Regions from separate parts of the Bacillus cihuensis genome, predicted to be linked through region 3. Evidence: riboswitches for the same ligand, from Rfam matches in the RefSeq annotation. Region 3 holds a riboswitch; each other region holds the start of a gene.
What was found. A riboswitch is a leader RNA that binds a small molecule or an ion and turns the genes downstream of it on or off. The one in region 3 is predicted to bind S-adenosylmethionine.
Positions count from the first base shown of each region.

Region 1: linked by a shared signal. The riboswitch ahead of V179_RS0113910 (LLM class flavin-dependent oxidoreductase) and the one ahead of V179_RS32530 (methionine ABC transporter ATP-binding protein) in region 3 are both predicted to bind S-adenosylmethionine.
Region 2: linked by a shared signal. The riboswitch ahead of V179_RS0103315 (2,3-diketo-5-methylthiopentyl-1-phosphate enolase) and the one ahead of V179_RS32530 (methionine ABC transporter ATP-binding protein) in region 3 are both predicted to bind S-adenosylmethionine.

Region 1 covers NZ_KI632495.1:1,680,969-1,685,947, reverse strand. Annotated here, with positions in the region: gene V179_RS0113920 (HIT family protein) at 1-269, shown strand, start outside; gene V179_RS0113915 (acyl-CoA dehydrogenase family protein) at 486-1,643, opposite strand; SAM riboswitch class I at 1,722-1,838, opposite strand; SAM riboswitch class I at 2,008-2,110, shown strand; gene V179_RS0113910 (LLM class flavin-dependent oxidoreductase) at 2,267-3,655, shown strand; gene V179_RS30720 (hypothetical protein) at 3,879-4,094, shown strand; gene V179_RS0113900 (MetQ/NlpA family ABC transporter substrate-binding protein) at 4,369-4,979, shown strand, end outside.
Region 2 covers NZ_AYSD01000010.1:742,735-747,713, forward strand. Annotated here, with positions in the region: gene V179_RS0103310 (AbrB family transcriptional regulator) at 503-1,585, shown strand; SAM riboswitch class I at 1,887-1,991, shown strand; gene V179_RS0103315 (2,3-diketo-5-methylthiopentyl-1-phosphate enolase) at 2,065-3,288, shown strand; gene V179_RS0103320 (2-hydroxy-3-keto-5-methylthiopentenyl-1-phosphate phosphatase) at 3,258-3,968, shown strand; gene V179_RS0103325 (methylthioribulose 1-phosphate dehydratase) at 3,965-4,606, shown strand; gene V179_RS0103330 (1,2-dihydroxy-3-keto-5-methylthiopentene dioxygenase) at 4,656-4,979, shown strand, end outside.
Region 3 covers NZ_KI632495.1:2,366,002-2,370,980, reverse strand. Annotated here, with positions in the region: gene V179_RS0117100 (DUF2935 domain-containing protein) at 652-1,521, shown strand; SAM riboswitch class I at 2,188-2,299, shown strand; partial or broken gene V179_RS32530 (methionine ABC transporter ATP-binding protein) at 2,429-2,951, shown strand; gene V179_RS32525 (NIL domain-containing protein) at 3,029-3,448, shown strand; gene V179_RS0117090 (methionine ABC transporter permease) at 3,462-4,112, shown strand; gene V179_RS0117085 (MetQ/NlpA family ABC transporter substrate-binding protein) at 4,128-4,979, shown strand, end outside.

The sequences.
Region 1 (4,979 bases), 690 kb from region 3:
AAGAACTTTTTCAGCTCGATCAAGATAAATTGGCGGCATTTATGAATGATGTAAAAAAAGTAGGGGAGGCTTTGGACAAAGCTTTCCAACCAAATAAGCTTAATTATGGGGCATATGGTGATAAAATGCATCATATGCATATGCATATCGTCCCTAAGTATGAAGATAAAGACGAATGGGGTTCCACCTTTGAAATGAACCCAGGTAAAACATACTTAAAAGCAGAAGAATATAAGGACATGATCGCAAGCATTAAAAAATATCTCTAACAACAAACGTTGAAAAGAAATTTGTAAAATAAGAGGTGCACCGAATGGGGCATCTTTTGTTTTTTTATTTACCGTACAAGTAAAGAATTCGCCTCAGTTAAAAAGAAATCAAGTGTTGCGAAAAGTAAAAGTAATCGAAGAGGTATCACAACGCCAGGCTGCAAAAATTTTGAAAGCATAGGGGAAGGGAGACATGAGAACCGTCCCCTCGCTTCTTCAATCTAACACAGTTTTGGCTAGGCTGTATACAATCGCATCATCTGTCGGCGGGTTATGAAGACCTGCACGAACATCCCGGAAGTGGCGCTGTAGGGGGGATTCGGCAGAAAGGCTTCTTGCACCAACAATTCTCATCGCTAAATCTACGACTCTATTCGCGCTGTTTGTTGCAATATATTTCACGGCGGCTAGTTCTGAACCCATGTACGCCCGTTTCTCAGGGTATTCAATCCATTTTCTTGCAACAGAAAATAACACTTCCCGAGCGTTAAATAATTCTAGTTCCATTTTTCCTATTTTTCTTCTTACGTCCGGTACATCACTAATTGGACCTGGCAGTGTACTAGGACGATAGGTAGATGCGAAAGATACAGCATACTCTTTTGCAGAAAGGGCGATTCCAATGTACACAGCAGGTACTTGAAGATACCAGCCATTCGGATGGGGTTGATTAAGCTCTTCTTGTACCAATAATGCATCCGATTCTACCCAGACTTGATCTAAAATCAGATCATCACTCTTTGTGCCCCGCATCGAAATACTATCCCATGTTTCTTCCACAGACACACCTTCCAGCTTATGATCAACAAGTACAAAGCCTTTCTTGCCAGTTTGATTGACATCGACAGTGACGATTGAATAATCGAGTGCGACGGCCATGGAGGTGAAGGATTTAACGCCATTGATCCGCCAGCCGTTGCCTTCTTTGATGGCAGTCGTGGTGGGAATCCCGCCTCTGGAAGGGCTCCCCGTTGCGCGTTCGGATTGTGCCACATTGATCAGGGCGTTGTCATGAACAATCCACTGACAAAGCTTGGCAAAGCTTTCTTCTTTCCAGTGTCTTCTTTCGGCTGCCTCAAGGATGCAGCCTAGATGCCAGCCAAGGGAAAGAGCGGTTGGTGCATCACCTTGTGCGATGATTTCCTGAATGAATAGAAATTCATATAAATCAATTCCAGCACCACCATATTCTTTCGGAACAGTGAGTGCTAAGAAGCCCTGTTCCTTTAAATCTTCAAAGTTTTCATAGGGAAATTCGCCCTCTCTGTCGATTTTAGCTGCTCTTTTTTTAAAGATATCTGCTAATACTTTTGCTTGTTTTATTCGTCCTTCTTGCGTTTTGTTGACGGGTATTTGCTGATGAACAATGGTCATAACATTTGCCTCCATTTTCTTAACATCAAAAAAGTCCTCATTCGCTGACGAAAGAGGACTTTGTTTCTTAGCTGCTCTTTCTCATCTGCCAGACATTGGAACTGTCTGCTGGAATTAGCACCTTTACTTATCACTTTGGATAAATGGTTGCTGCAGGATCGTAGGACCACTTCCTCCCCTGACTCTTGATAAGAATTTGTTACGTATTCTATTTGATAGCCTCACATTAAATGGAATTCTAATAATTGTCAATACTAAAGTTATGAAAAATTCATAATATAATTATTATTTTAATTGTTAAAAATAATTTGACATAATTTTAATCTTCATGTATATTTTTGTAAATAGCTGAATGAAAATGTTTTTCTTATCTAGAGAGGTGGAGGGACTGGCCCTGTGAAACCTCGGCAACAGACTAGTTTAGTACTGTGCCAATTCCATCGAGCGAAATGCTTGAAAGATAAGAAGGGATGTATGCTTTCGTATGGCAATCAATCCCCTTCTTTTCTTGTAAAAGAAGGGGATTTTTTATGACTTTGAATGGAGTCTGAGAAACCTATTTCGTTTCTTTTAATCCGAGTTTGCGGATAAGAAAAATCATATAATACAGGGAGGAAAAAAAATTGACTAAACAAATCATTTTAAATGCTTTTGATATGAGCAGTTCGATGCACAATTCCCATGGGCTTTGGAAGCATCCAGACAATAAGCGTCATCGCAGGTACAAGGATTTGGACTACTGGATTGAATTAGCAAAGCTATTGGAGCGAGGCAAGTTTGATGCGATTTTTTTTGCAGATGTCCTTGGCATTTATGATATTTATCAGAAGAGTAAAGATCCTTCCATTCGAGATGGCTTACAGGTGCCAGTGAACGATGCATCGCTGCTCATTTCTGCGATGGCCAGTGTAACAGAAAATTTGTCATTCGCAATCACAGTTAGTACGACCTATGAACCACCATTTGGAAATGCAAGACGGTTTTCTACTTTAGACCATTTGACAAAGGGAAGAATTGCATGGAATGTTGTGACTTCTTATCTCCCAAATGCAGCCAGAAACTTTGGGTTACCAGATATGATCAAACATGATGAACGATACAATAAAGCCGATGAGTTCCTTGAGGTGTCTTATAAACTCTGGGAGCAAAGCTGGGAAGACAATGCCATGATTGAAAATGCGGAAACGAATACATTGGTAGATCCCGAAAAAGTACATGAAATCAATCATGAAGGCACCTATTTTAAAGTGGAAGGGCCGCATTTAACTGAACCTTCCATTCAGCGCACGCCTGTCATTTATCAAGCGGGAACATCGGAACGCGGCAGGGAATTCGCAGCCAAACATGCAGAGTGTATATTTGTCGGTGGTCCCACACCTGAGAGAATTCGTTTTTACACAGAGGATATTAGACAGCGAGCACAAACGCATGGTCGTAATCCAGATAATATTAAAATCATTTCTTTTCTGAGTGTTATTGTTGCCGAAACGACGGAAGAGGCTTGGCAGAAGTTCGAGGAATATAACAAAGTATGGAGTTCAGATGCTGCTAAAGCACAGTTCGGAGCTAGCGGTTATGACATTGCCGAGTTTGAGGGCGTGGATCCGAATGAGCCGTTTGAATATAAGAAATCGACGGAAGGCGGCCATTATAAAGCAGCTACTTTAACGAAGGATGCACCGAAGAAATTATCTGTTGGTGAAGCACTTAAACGATTCGAGTCATTAGATCGAACCCAAATTATTGTTGGGAACCCATCAGAGGTTGCGGACGCTATACAACGTCAATTTGAAGAATCAGGAGTAGACGGCTTCAATTTAAACCATTTGGTGACGCCTGGTGATTTGGAATCCTTTATTGAGTTAGTGATTCCAATCTTGCAAGAGCGGGGATTATATAAGAAGCAGTATCAATCAGGTACATTGCGAGAAAAGTTATTTCCTAGGGGGAAAAGTATTTTGCCGGATGACCATCCTGGTAGCCAGTACAGACGTGTCCTTACCGAGCGGTAAAAATAGGAGCGGAGTGGAATAGCCGGATGATTGAGTTGAAGCACATTAAGAAGGAATTTAGGGGTAAAAAGGAAACGATTGTGGGTGTAGATGACGTTTCGCTTACGATCGAGAAGGGAGAAATATTCGCGATTCTGGTGGGCCTATCTATAGGAATGGTTTTGTTTATCACGGATCGCGGAATTTTTAAGAAAATATATGGATTAAACAGGTTTTTGAGATCTTGATCAACCTAATCCGTTCCATTCCGTTTATCCTGATCGTATTCTTAATGTTATTTAAAAATTTTCTCGTGGATACAACCATTAGACCATTAGCAGCGACGGTGACTCTAGCGGTAGCGGGGATTCCTTTTTTTTGCAGAATTAGTAGAATCATCTGCAAGAGATTTGATAAAGGAGTCATCGAAGCTGCGGTTGCTGTCTGGACTTCGGGTTAATCATCACAAACATTATCCTTACAGAAGCCAAGCCAGGATTGATGACCGGCTTTACCATGACTGCCATTATCTTAATCGTCTATTCCGCTATGGTTGGAATCATTGGGGTGGGGGATCGAGGATTTAGCTATTCGTTACGGGTACTATCGTTATGATAATACGATCATGTACACAAACCTCATTTTGGTGGTTGTCTTAGTGCAACTATTCCAATATATAGGGGGGCATATCGCGAAAAGAGTAAACAAACGCTAAAAACAGGGGAGTGGTTAAATTGAAAAAACAAATTTTTGTTTTGCTATTCATACTTGTCATGGGTGCTTTATCTGCTTGTAATTCAGGTAGTTCATCCTCTGCCGGTGAAAAGAAAGAATTAGTACTGGGGGCGACAATCCCGTACAGTGATATGCTAGAAAAAGGAGTCAAGCCTTATTTAGAAGAAAAAGGCTATAAGGTAACCGTGAAAGAATTCAACGATTACATACAGCCAAATACAGCACTGAATAACGGATCACTGGATGCAAACTTGTTTCAGCACGAGGTATATATGAATGCGTTCGCAAAAGAAAATGATATGGAATTAACGAGTGTGATTACGGTACCGACAGCACCCATCGGTATTTATTCTAATAAGTATCAATCATTGGATGAGATTGAGAAAGGCAGTACCATTGTACTTGCAAATGATCCTACCAATCTAGCAAGGGGCTTAACGGTGTTAAAGGATAATGGCATAATCGAATTTGACAGTAATGCCGATCCTCTTCGTGCCTCTGAAAAGGATGTCATTAGTAACCCCAAAGAGCTTAAATTTAAACCAATCGAAGCCGCTCAAACACCAAGAGCACTAGAATCTGTTGACCTTGCAGCAATCAATGGGAATTT
Region 2 (4,979 bases), on a different contig from region 3:
ACACTTTTCATACTATTAAATTTTTCAGATGTGCCTAACGTGTATCTTACAGAAAGCAAGTTTTCTGTATATACACGTCTTTTTGTCTATTGCGAAATGCTTTCTCTTGCTTTAACGGAAAGTCAAGACTTCCCCCTCAAGGCTTAGAGGAATTGAAAAAGCGTAGGTGGGGGATGCCCGTAAAAGCCCAATCGGGTTTGTAGTGTCGCTTTACCCACACTGTGTGGAGGTTTTAGCGACACTAGAACGGGACTACAATCAGTGGAGGATGAAGAAAAACCCCCATTGATTGAAGTTCCACTTTATTGGTACTTGTTCAAACTGGAGAGTGCTTCAAGATAATAGTGCTTTGGCAAGTTCGAAACAATTACGGAGCTAATATAATCTTTACTTATGGTTAGTCATATCAAAATTATATTTTATTTATAACTGTCCATTCATTATAATTATTCATATAGAGAGCGGAAAGAAGGACGATGTAAAATTGAATAAAAATATATGGATGTTTATTGTTCTAAGTAGCGCAGGTGGTTTTTTACTTTCGTTGACAGGTCTGTCGATCGGATGGATGCTTGGAACATTACTCTTCGCTGCACTCATTTCTTTCGTATCACCAAATTTTCTAGGGACGAAAGGTCTACCGAAATACTGGCTAAATATAGGGCAGTGTATTTTAGGTATTGAACTAGGTCAAAAAATTAATCTATCTGTTCTTACAGTCTTTCAGCAACATTGGATTGTTATTATAGTCATGCTACTGCTTTCAATTATGTTTTCATTACTTTCAGGTTTGGCACTTTGGAAATTTAGCGAAACTAATATGCTGACTAGTTTTTTCGGTACGGCACCGGGTGGACTATCGGCTATGCCAGGAATGGCTGAGGAAGTCGGTGCCAACACAGCGGTCGTTAGTATTATCCAAACGATGCGTGTTTTTCTTGTTATTTTAATTATTCCGATTGTCGTGTCCTTATTGGTGGTAATTCCGACGGCACCGGTTATCGTACAATCGCCAGGCGCTGTTTTTGAAATCCATCACTTATTATGGAGTCTGGTGCTTGCTGTCGTTGCCTATGGGGGATATCATGTAGGTAAATATTTGAAATTTCCGGCTCCTTGGCTCCTTGGAAGCATGGTTGGAGTCGCCGTTGTTCAATCCATCACATCTACCACTACTGGACACGATATGATTGCCTTCTGGCCACATAGTATCATGGTCGTATCGCAGATTTTAATTGCCGTATCGATTGGCTCCCGTTTTCGCAAAGAAATGTTTATTGGTTTAAAACAAACATTAGTTGTTGCCTTCATCAGTACGATCATGTTAATCGTAGCGATGTTTGCGTGTGCTTATTTTGTTTCAGAAATCACAGGAATGGCGTTTATGACCACAGCCCTTGCGTTCGCACCGGGTGGCGTTGCGGAGATGGCGACAACAGCAGTCGTACTAGATGCTGATTCCACATTTGTAGTGGCTGTGCAGGTGCTCCGAATTATCGTAGTTTGTCTCGTGATGCCGCCAATTTTCAAATTGCTGCATAAGTGGGAAAATCAAAAAAGTGTTCATACACATATCTCAGCATAAGTTTATTAGTAAGGTAATAGACGGATAAATAAGGCAGTGGGAATTCATTTACTAAAATCCTGTAAGCAGGTATTTAACTAATTTTATCCCGCATTAACGGAAGTCAAAGCCCCTATCTCAAGGCTTAGAGGAATCGAAGAAGCTAATGTGTGTGGGGGGCTACTGTCCGTAAAGCCTGATTGAAGTTTCACTTTAACTAGTAATCAAAATATAAAAATAATTTAAAATACATTGACAGTAATCATGCAAAATGGCATAATTTATACGAAATTACATTAAACTTAAATTTTTTATATACAAAATCTTATCAAGAGCAGGTGGAGGGACAAGCCCGATGATACCCGGCAACCGACTTATTTTTAAGCACGGTGCTAATTCTTGCAGCAGAAATGCTGATAGATAAGAAGTTGTTTTTTATTCGGAAACCTCTTCTTATTGAAGGGGTTTTTTATATTTTTTAAAAGGAAGAAGTGGCGAAAATGAGCGAAGTAACAGCTGTGTACAGCATAATATCTGATTCATCAAGCTTGGAAAAAAAAGCCGAAGAAATAGCGCTTGGTCTAACGGTTGGTTCTTGGACGAACCTGCCGCTGCTCGAACAAGAACAATTAAAAAATCATAAAGGTCGAGTTGTCACGGTCAAAGAAGTGGATGAAGAGAAGGTATCTGGAAAAAACGTTGGCGAACTTCACATTGCTTTTCCAGCGGCTAATTTTTCAAAAGATATTCCTGCTATCCTGACGACAACTTTCGGAAAATTATCTCTAGATGGAGAAATTAAATTAGTAGATTTAAAGTTTGATCAAGACCTTTTAAGCCATTTTCCAGGACCTCGTTTTGGAATTGCAGGCATTCGCGAAAAGCTTCAAGTCTTTGATCGTCCTTTAATTATGAGTATTTTCAAGGGAGTGATTGGGAGGGATTTAGATTATCTGCTCAACCAATTACGAGAACAGGCATTGGGTGGTGTTGACCTAGTGAAGGACGATGAAATCCTCTTTGAAAACCCTCTCACTCCTCTTGAAAAAAGAGTAACAGAAGGAAAGAAAGTACTTGATCAAGTGTATGAAGAAACTGGTCATAGAACGTTATATGCCGTGAATTTAACAGGAAGAACGTTCGAATTAAGGGATCGAGCTAGAAAAGCAAGAGATTTAGGAGCGGATGTTTTGTTATTTAACGTTTTTGCTTATGGTCTTGATGTCTTACAAAGTTTACGAGAAGATGAGGAAATTGCTCTTCCAATTATGGCTCACCCTGCCGTTAGCGGTGCGTTCACTTCATCAGAAAAATATGGGCTTTCTCATGCCTTACTGTTAGGGAAATTGGAAAGATTGGCAGGAGCGGACTTTTCCTTGTTTCCTTCACCATACGGCAGTGTAGCTTTGGACAGAGATAAGGTGATAGCGATAAAAGAGGAGCTAATAAAGAAAACACAGATTAAATCGGTATTTCCTGTACCATCAGCTGGGATTCACCCAGGTCTCGTACCTTTATTGATCCAAGATTTCGGAAAGGATTGTGTCATTAATGCAGGTGGAGGCGTTCATGGACATCCACAAGGAGCGCAGGGTGGTGGTAAGGCGTTTCATCAAGCAATTGAATTGGTGCTTTCTGGGGATGCGTTTTCAGAAGAAACTGCTGCATTTGAACTTCAGGAGGCAGTCCGGCTATGGGGCTGGAAGGATGTGGTTGCGAAGTGAATAATCCAATCATTTTTTGTGACTTTGATGGTACGGTAACAAAGAAAGACAATATTGTTAGTATAATGAAGCAATTTGCTCCACCAGAATGGGAGATGTGGAAGGATCATGTTTTATCTCGTTCGGTCAGTATCCAAGAAGGGGTAGGCAACATGTTTCGTCTCCTTCCAACTTCACTAAAACAGGAGATTACTAAGTTTGTTTTAGAAAATAGTGAGATTCGCGAAGGGTTTAGTGAATTTGTTCAATATACGAAAAAGCAACAGATCCCCCTTTATATCGTAAGTGGAGGGATGGATTTTTTTGTTAGACCAATTCTCGCCCCGTTTGACTCTATTGCCGGGGTGTTTTGTAATCAGGCTGATTTCTTAGGTGAAACGATTCAAATACAATGGCCACATCCTTGTGATCAGACATGTACGAATCAAAATTGCGGCTGTTGCAAACCTGCGATAATCCGACAACTATCGAATGCCAAGACGCATGCAATAGTCATTGGCGATTCTGTAACAGATTTGGAAGCTGCGAAAATTTCTCATACTGTCATAGCAAGAGATTATTTAGCTGAAAAATGCGGAGAGTTTTCGATTCCATTTCAACCTTTTGATACGTTTTATGATTGCATAGACATTTTAGAGAAATTACAAATAAGTAGTCAAACGAAGGGGGTTGGAAAATGAGTGTGTTACTTACTCGTCATCATGAGCTTATGGAGATAAAAGCTGAATTGGCCGAGAGAGATTGGTTTATGGGCACGAGCGGTAATTTAGCGATTAAAGTACAAAATGATCCATTGCAATTTCTTGTCACGGCAAGCGGGAAAGATAAACGAAAAAAAACAAATGAAGACTTTCTGCTTGTGGATGGTGATGGAAATCCTGTCGGAAGCACGAATGTGAAGCCTTCTTTTGAGACGCTGCTGCATTGTGAAATATACAAAAGAACGGATGCCGGCTGCAGTCTCCATGTTCATACAGTAGCGAACAATGTGATTTCTGAATTGTATGGCGACGTGGGGAAAGTGGTTTTTCAAGGTCAGGAGCTAATAAAGGCATTTGACCGGTGGGATGAGAATGCAGAGTTAATCATTCCAATCATCCGGAACTATGCGGATATTCCTAGATTAGCAGCAACCTTTGCTTCCTTTGCGAATGAAAATAAAGGAGCCGTGTTGATTCGTAATCACGGAATCACTGCATGGGGGAAAGATGGCTTTGAAGCTAAAAAAATTCTCGAAGCCTGTGAGTTTTTATTTCAGTATCAGCTCACATTACTTCAGGCAAAAGCCGGACTTTATGGAGCAAGACACTTGACTTAAAAAGTCTAATAAGTTCGATTTATCTAATAAATTTTTAGGAGGAAATATGATGACAACGATTGTTATTCAAGGAACTAATGAAGTAATTGATAACCAAGAGGAAGTAATTGCATTTTTGCAAGAACAAGGCGTGATTTATGAATCATGGGATATTTCAAAATTACCAGTTCACTTACAAGAGAAGTATGTGTTAAGTGATGAAGAAAAACAAGAGATATTAACAGTTTTCCAACCTGAAATTACGGATATCGCAAACAGAAGAGGCTACAAGGCTTGGGACGTTATTTCACTTGCAGAGCATACGCCAAATCTTGACGAGTTATTAAAGAATTTCCAGCGTGAGCATCACCATACAGATGATGAAGTACGATTT
Region 3 (4,979 bases):
GCCTGGAATGGAAGTCTAAAGGGGTATGGGGGAATCTAGTATCCTGGTAATCAAGTTTGATTGAAATAAAAAAAACTCATATTTGATTATAACGAGTTCCGTTTAGGGAGAGAAAATGGTATAAAACACATCTATTCGTCCATCAAATCTAACCCAAAATGACACTAAAATTAGCACAAAAAAACGCTTGGTAATACAAGCGTCCTCAGTTGTTAATTTCTTATTATTTACTGTACAAAAAATCCCACTTCTTTATTATTCAAGAAATGGGATTAATCCTAGATATTTAATTGTTACTGTTAATTCGTCATTTATTTCCATTTAAATAACCAATATTCTCTTTCATAAAATATATTGGTGGTTTTATTCTTAAGCTAACTATCACCTTTAAGAGGTAGCGTCAGGAATTGACAATTTACAGCGTTAAGGAAAAAATAATATAAAAAAGTCCAATTTCTTAATTTAATGCTGAGAAATTGGACTATTTTTCGTTACTCAAGAAAAGCGCCCGATTTTTGAAGTTCGTACAACAATAATTTTTATCTGAATTGCCCACAAGATAACATAATAAAAAAGTTTACAAATAAAGATGTATTGTATGTGTGTTTTTCAAAGGAGGGTGAAACAGTGGTTAACCAAGGACATCATGACATGGAATCAAAAAACCAAATGTTAATTGCTCCTGAAACTTTTGCTGCACCACCTGAATCATTAACGGAACAACTATTTATTGAGCGATCATTAGTTGAGAACAAATTTTGGTTACGAATTATGAAAGAGCATTCCTATTTTTTGGGTGAAGGGTTTAGCCGGCATGACAAGCATCTTATCCAGCAAACAGATCGTTTCTACCATTATTTTGAAGAACAGGAAAAAAGAGCGTATCAAACCCCCAATAATGTAACTGCAGTCCGTAAGTTAAATGAAGATTCAATACAGCTTGTTTTAGGATTACGGAATTTTAAACGAAATTTGCTCATCCTTATAATCAATTGTAAAGTCATGGGCTTTAACTTCCCTCTCCTTGTTGATCATACAGCACGTGAGGCTGAATATTTTATGAGGACGTTAAAAAAATTTAATGAAGGGATTTTGGACCCTATCCAGGATGCGATTATCAAGGAAAATGTATTTTGGCTAAAAATTATGATGGAGCATTCGCGATTTATCGCATCGCTGCTTGATCAATCGGAACGGAATTTAGTGAAAACCGCTTTAAAATTTGGGGATGATTTTGAAGTCCTTCTCAACCAGGCAAGGGATGTTGAATCGATGCTATATAAGAAACAACCGACCTATCCCATCATTGGAAAGCTTAATAAGGATAGTGAGAACGCAACACATGAGCTTAGGGATTTTAAACAGGCAGGGTTAGATTTCATAAAGACCTGTCAAATCAGAAATGTCATCGACCCGTTGCTGGCTGACCATGTAGTAAGAGAAGCAGATCATTTCCTTCAAATGGTCCATGTTTTAGAGGAGAGGTTAAGAGTAAAGCAACAGGAAGAAATGATGATGTAAGAGAGAAGAAGAGACTTATTCTGTAATATTAAAGCTAAGTGGTGGTAATTGAGGTTTTTAAAACCAATATCTTGTCCATAAGGGGACCTCAAAATAATGTCTTTACTATATATTCCATATAAATTGAATTACCCTTTTTCACTACCTCAATACACAATAAGTCTTACTCCATTAAACGTTGATGTAACAATAAAAAGGCAGACCAACTCGCCATGCGAATTAGTCTGCTAGTTAAGATTCTAATTATACGTTTCCTCTCCCTTATCGGAACCCGTTAATTTAATTACCCTATTTTTATAAACGATCGACAAGAGGTGGAGTAAGACGATTAGCGTTTGAATACATTAATTGTCTTGCTTTGTTGTTCTGCAGCAGGTGGGTTTTTGTTTACATAACCGATATTTTGAATTGGATTAGATAGGAGAAAACTGAATGAATGTTTCCGTCTTTATCCAACTGTTATTTTAAAGCTACACTAACACAAATATATCCAAAAAATGTCTGTATTCAAATAATAGCTATAGATGAACGGTTGTAGTAAATGTGGGTTTGCCCTTTTTATTATGGGTCAACATCATAGTTATAATAAATCTATTTTTTAGAATTTAATTGACATTTTAAATATTAAGTTATATATTTAAAAAAATAAAATAATATATGGATACATTCTTATCAAGAGATGTGGAGGGACTTGGCCCTATGATACCTCGGCAACAGGTTTTTACTTTTGTAAAAATACTGTGCTAATTCCAACGAACGTAAGTTTGAAAGATAAGAAGAAGCCTTTACTAGATAATTAATAGAAGTGTATTCTTTTGTATTTGTCTAAGTAAGCCTCTTCTGTCTAATGATGGAAGAGGCTTTTTCGTGTTACAGCTTTGAAAAGAAACAACATGGGGGAGAGTAGATGATTGAATTTCAAAATGTAAAAAAGATGTATGAATCAAAGAAACAAACCGTTGAAGCTTTGAAAGGGATCGATTTAGTCGTTGAAAAAGGCGATATTTTCGGTGTTGTCGGCTATAGTGGCGCCGGAAAAAGTACGTTAATCCGGTTGGTCAATTTACTCGAGCGTCCGTCAGAAGGACAGGTATTGGTGAATGGCAAAGCGTTGACTTCGTTAAAGCCGAAAGATTTACGAACAGAGAAAAAGAAAATTGGGATGATTTTTCAACATTTTAATTTGCTTAACTCGAAGACGGTTTTTGATAATGTAGCGATGCCGCTCATCTTATCGGGTACACCTGCAAAAGAAATTCATACACGAGTTAATGAATTATTGGAATTTGTTGGTCTTTTGGGGAAGGCGAAAAATTATCCAGAGCAATTGTCTGGTGGTCAAAAGCAGCGAATCGGCATTGCACGTGCTCTAGCAACGAATCCTTCGATTCTGTTATGCGATGAAGCCACATCGGCGCTCGATCCACAAACGACAAGTGCTGTTTTACAGCTATTAAAGAAAGTAAACAGGGAATATAATATCACCATCTTGCTAATTACCCATGAAATGTCGGTCATTCGCGAAATTTGTAATAAGGTGGCGGTTATGGAAGGTGGGCGGATTGTTGAGCAAGGTTCTGTGTTTGACGTATTTGCCAAGCCGCAAACAGAGATTGCTCAAAACTTTGTCCGAACAGTAATTCATGACGAAATTCCGCAAAGCTATATAAGCCAGGCGGAAGGGAATCCGATTATCTGGAAAATTAATTTTATTGGAGCCAATTCAGGTAAGCCTTTATTATCAACAGTTGCTAAACGATTTGATGTTGATTTAAATGTTTTATCAGCAAATATTTCGGAAATACAGGAAACGCCTTTTGGTAATTTAATTATTGAAGTGACAGGCGAAAAAAGCGAGATTAGGAAAGCATTTGACTATATTCAAGCTGAAAATATTCTTGTGCAGGAGGTGAGGATACATGAGTAACACATTGTGGGGTATGGAAATTACTGCTGATCAGCTGTTAACTGGTTTTGGCGATACGCTTTATATGGTTGCCTTATCACTATTATTTTCAGTTGTGATTGGACTTCCACTGGGAATCTTACTAGTTATTACTAGGAATGGTCACATTTTAGAGAATAAGTGGGTATTTAACGTATTAAACCCAGTTATTAATATTTTACGGTCTGTCCCGTTCATTATTTTACTAGTTGCACTGATTCCATTTACTAGATTCGTAGTCGGTACAGCAATTGGCACAAATGCAGCGATTGTTCCCTTGATTTTTTATGCGGCGCCTTATATTGCACGACTTGTGGAAAATTCACTTTTGGAAGTAGACAAAGGAATTATTGAAGCTGCGGAAGCTATGGGAGCGACGACATGGCAAATTATTTTTCGCTTTTTAATTCCGGAAGGACTTAGCTCATTAGTACTTACGTTTACAACAGCTACAATCGGACTTGTCGGCGCTTCAGCGATGGCCGGTGCGGTTGGTGCAGGTGGAGTTGGTGACCTTGCTTTAAGTTATGGGTATCAACGCTTCGATACGATGACGATGATTGTCACGGTTGCAGCACTAGTGGTAATTGTTCAATTACTGCAATCAACTGGAAATATCGTTTCAAAAAAAATCAGAAGAAGATAATTGGAGGAATAAAAAATGAAGAAATTATTAATTGCAGTCTTAGTACTGGCACTTGCTGTGTTGACGGCATGTGGAAAAACTGATGAAAAAGGCAGTGCAGAGGGTGAAAAAACGGTGAAGGTCGGCGTTAGTAGCGGGGATACAAGAATATGGGATTATATTGTTGGCATTGCTAAAGATGAAGGGCTAAATATCGAGCTCGTTAAGTTTAATGATTATATCCAACCGAATCTTGCATTAGCTGAAGGGGAGATCGATGCAAATTCCTTTCAAACGATTTCTTATTTTGACGAGTTTATTAATAAGCAAAAGTTGGATTTAGAAGCAATTGGTTCGACGGTTATTGCGCCAATGGCGTTGTATTCAAAAAAATATGAAAAACTTGAAGAGCTACCAGAAGGAGCAACGATTGCTGTACCTAATGAAGGAACGAATTTTGGACGTGCCTTGTTACTATTGCAAGAGGCGGGCCTGATTACGTTAGTTGAGGATTTTGATGGAAATGGAGCATTAAATAAAATTGCAACCAATCCGAAGAATTTGAAGTTTGAAGCAGTGGCTGCTGGAAATACTCCGCGTTTCTTAGATGATGTGGATGCGTCCGTTATTAATAACAACTTTGCTATGGAAGCAGGTCTGAAATTAGATGAATCCTTATTCCATGAAAGTGCCACAGCGAAACCATACATTAATATTATTGCAGTGAAAAAAGGGAATGCAGACCGTCCGGAACTACAGAAGTTAGTTGAACTTTATCAATCGGAAAAAGTGGAACAATTTATCAACGATACATTTAAAGGAAGCTCAATCCCGGCCTATGTTTCGGTAGACGAGTTGGTCAATTATAAAGATGCATGGACGAAACCT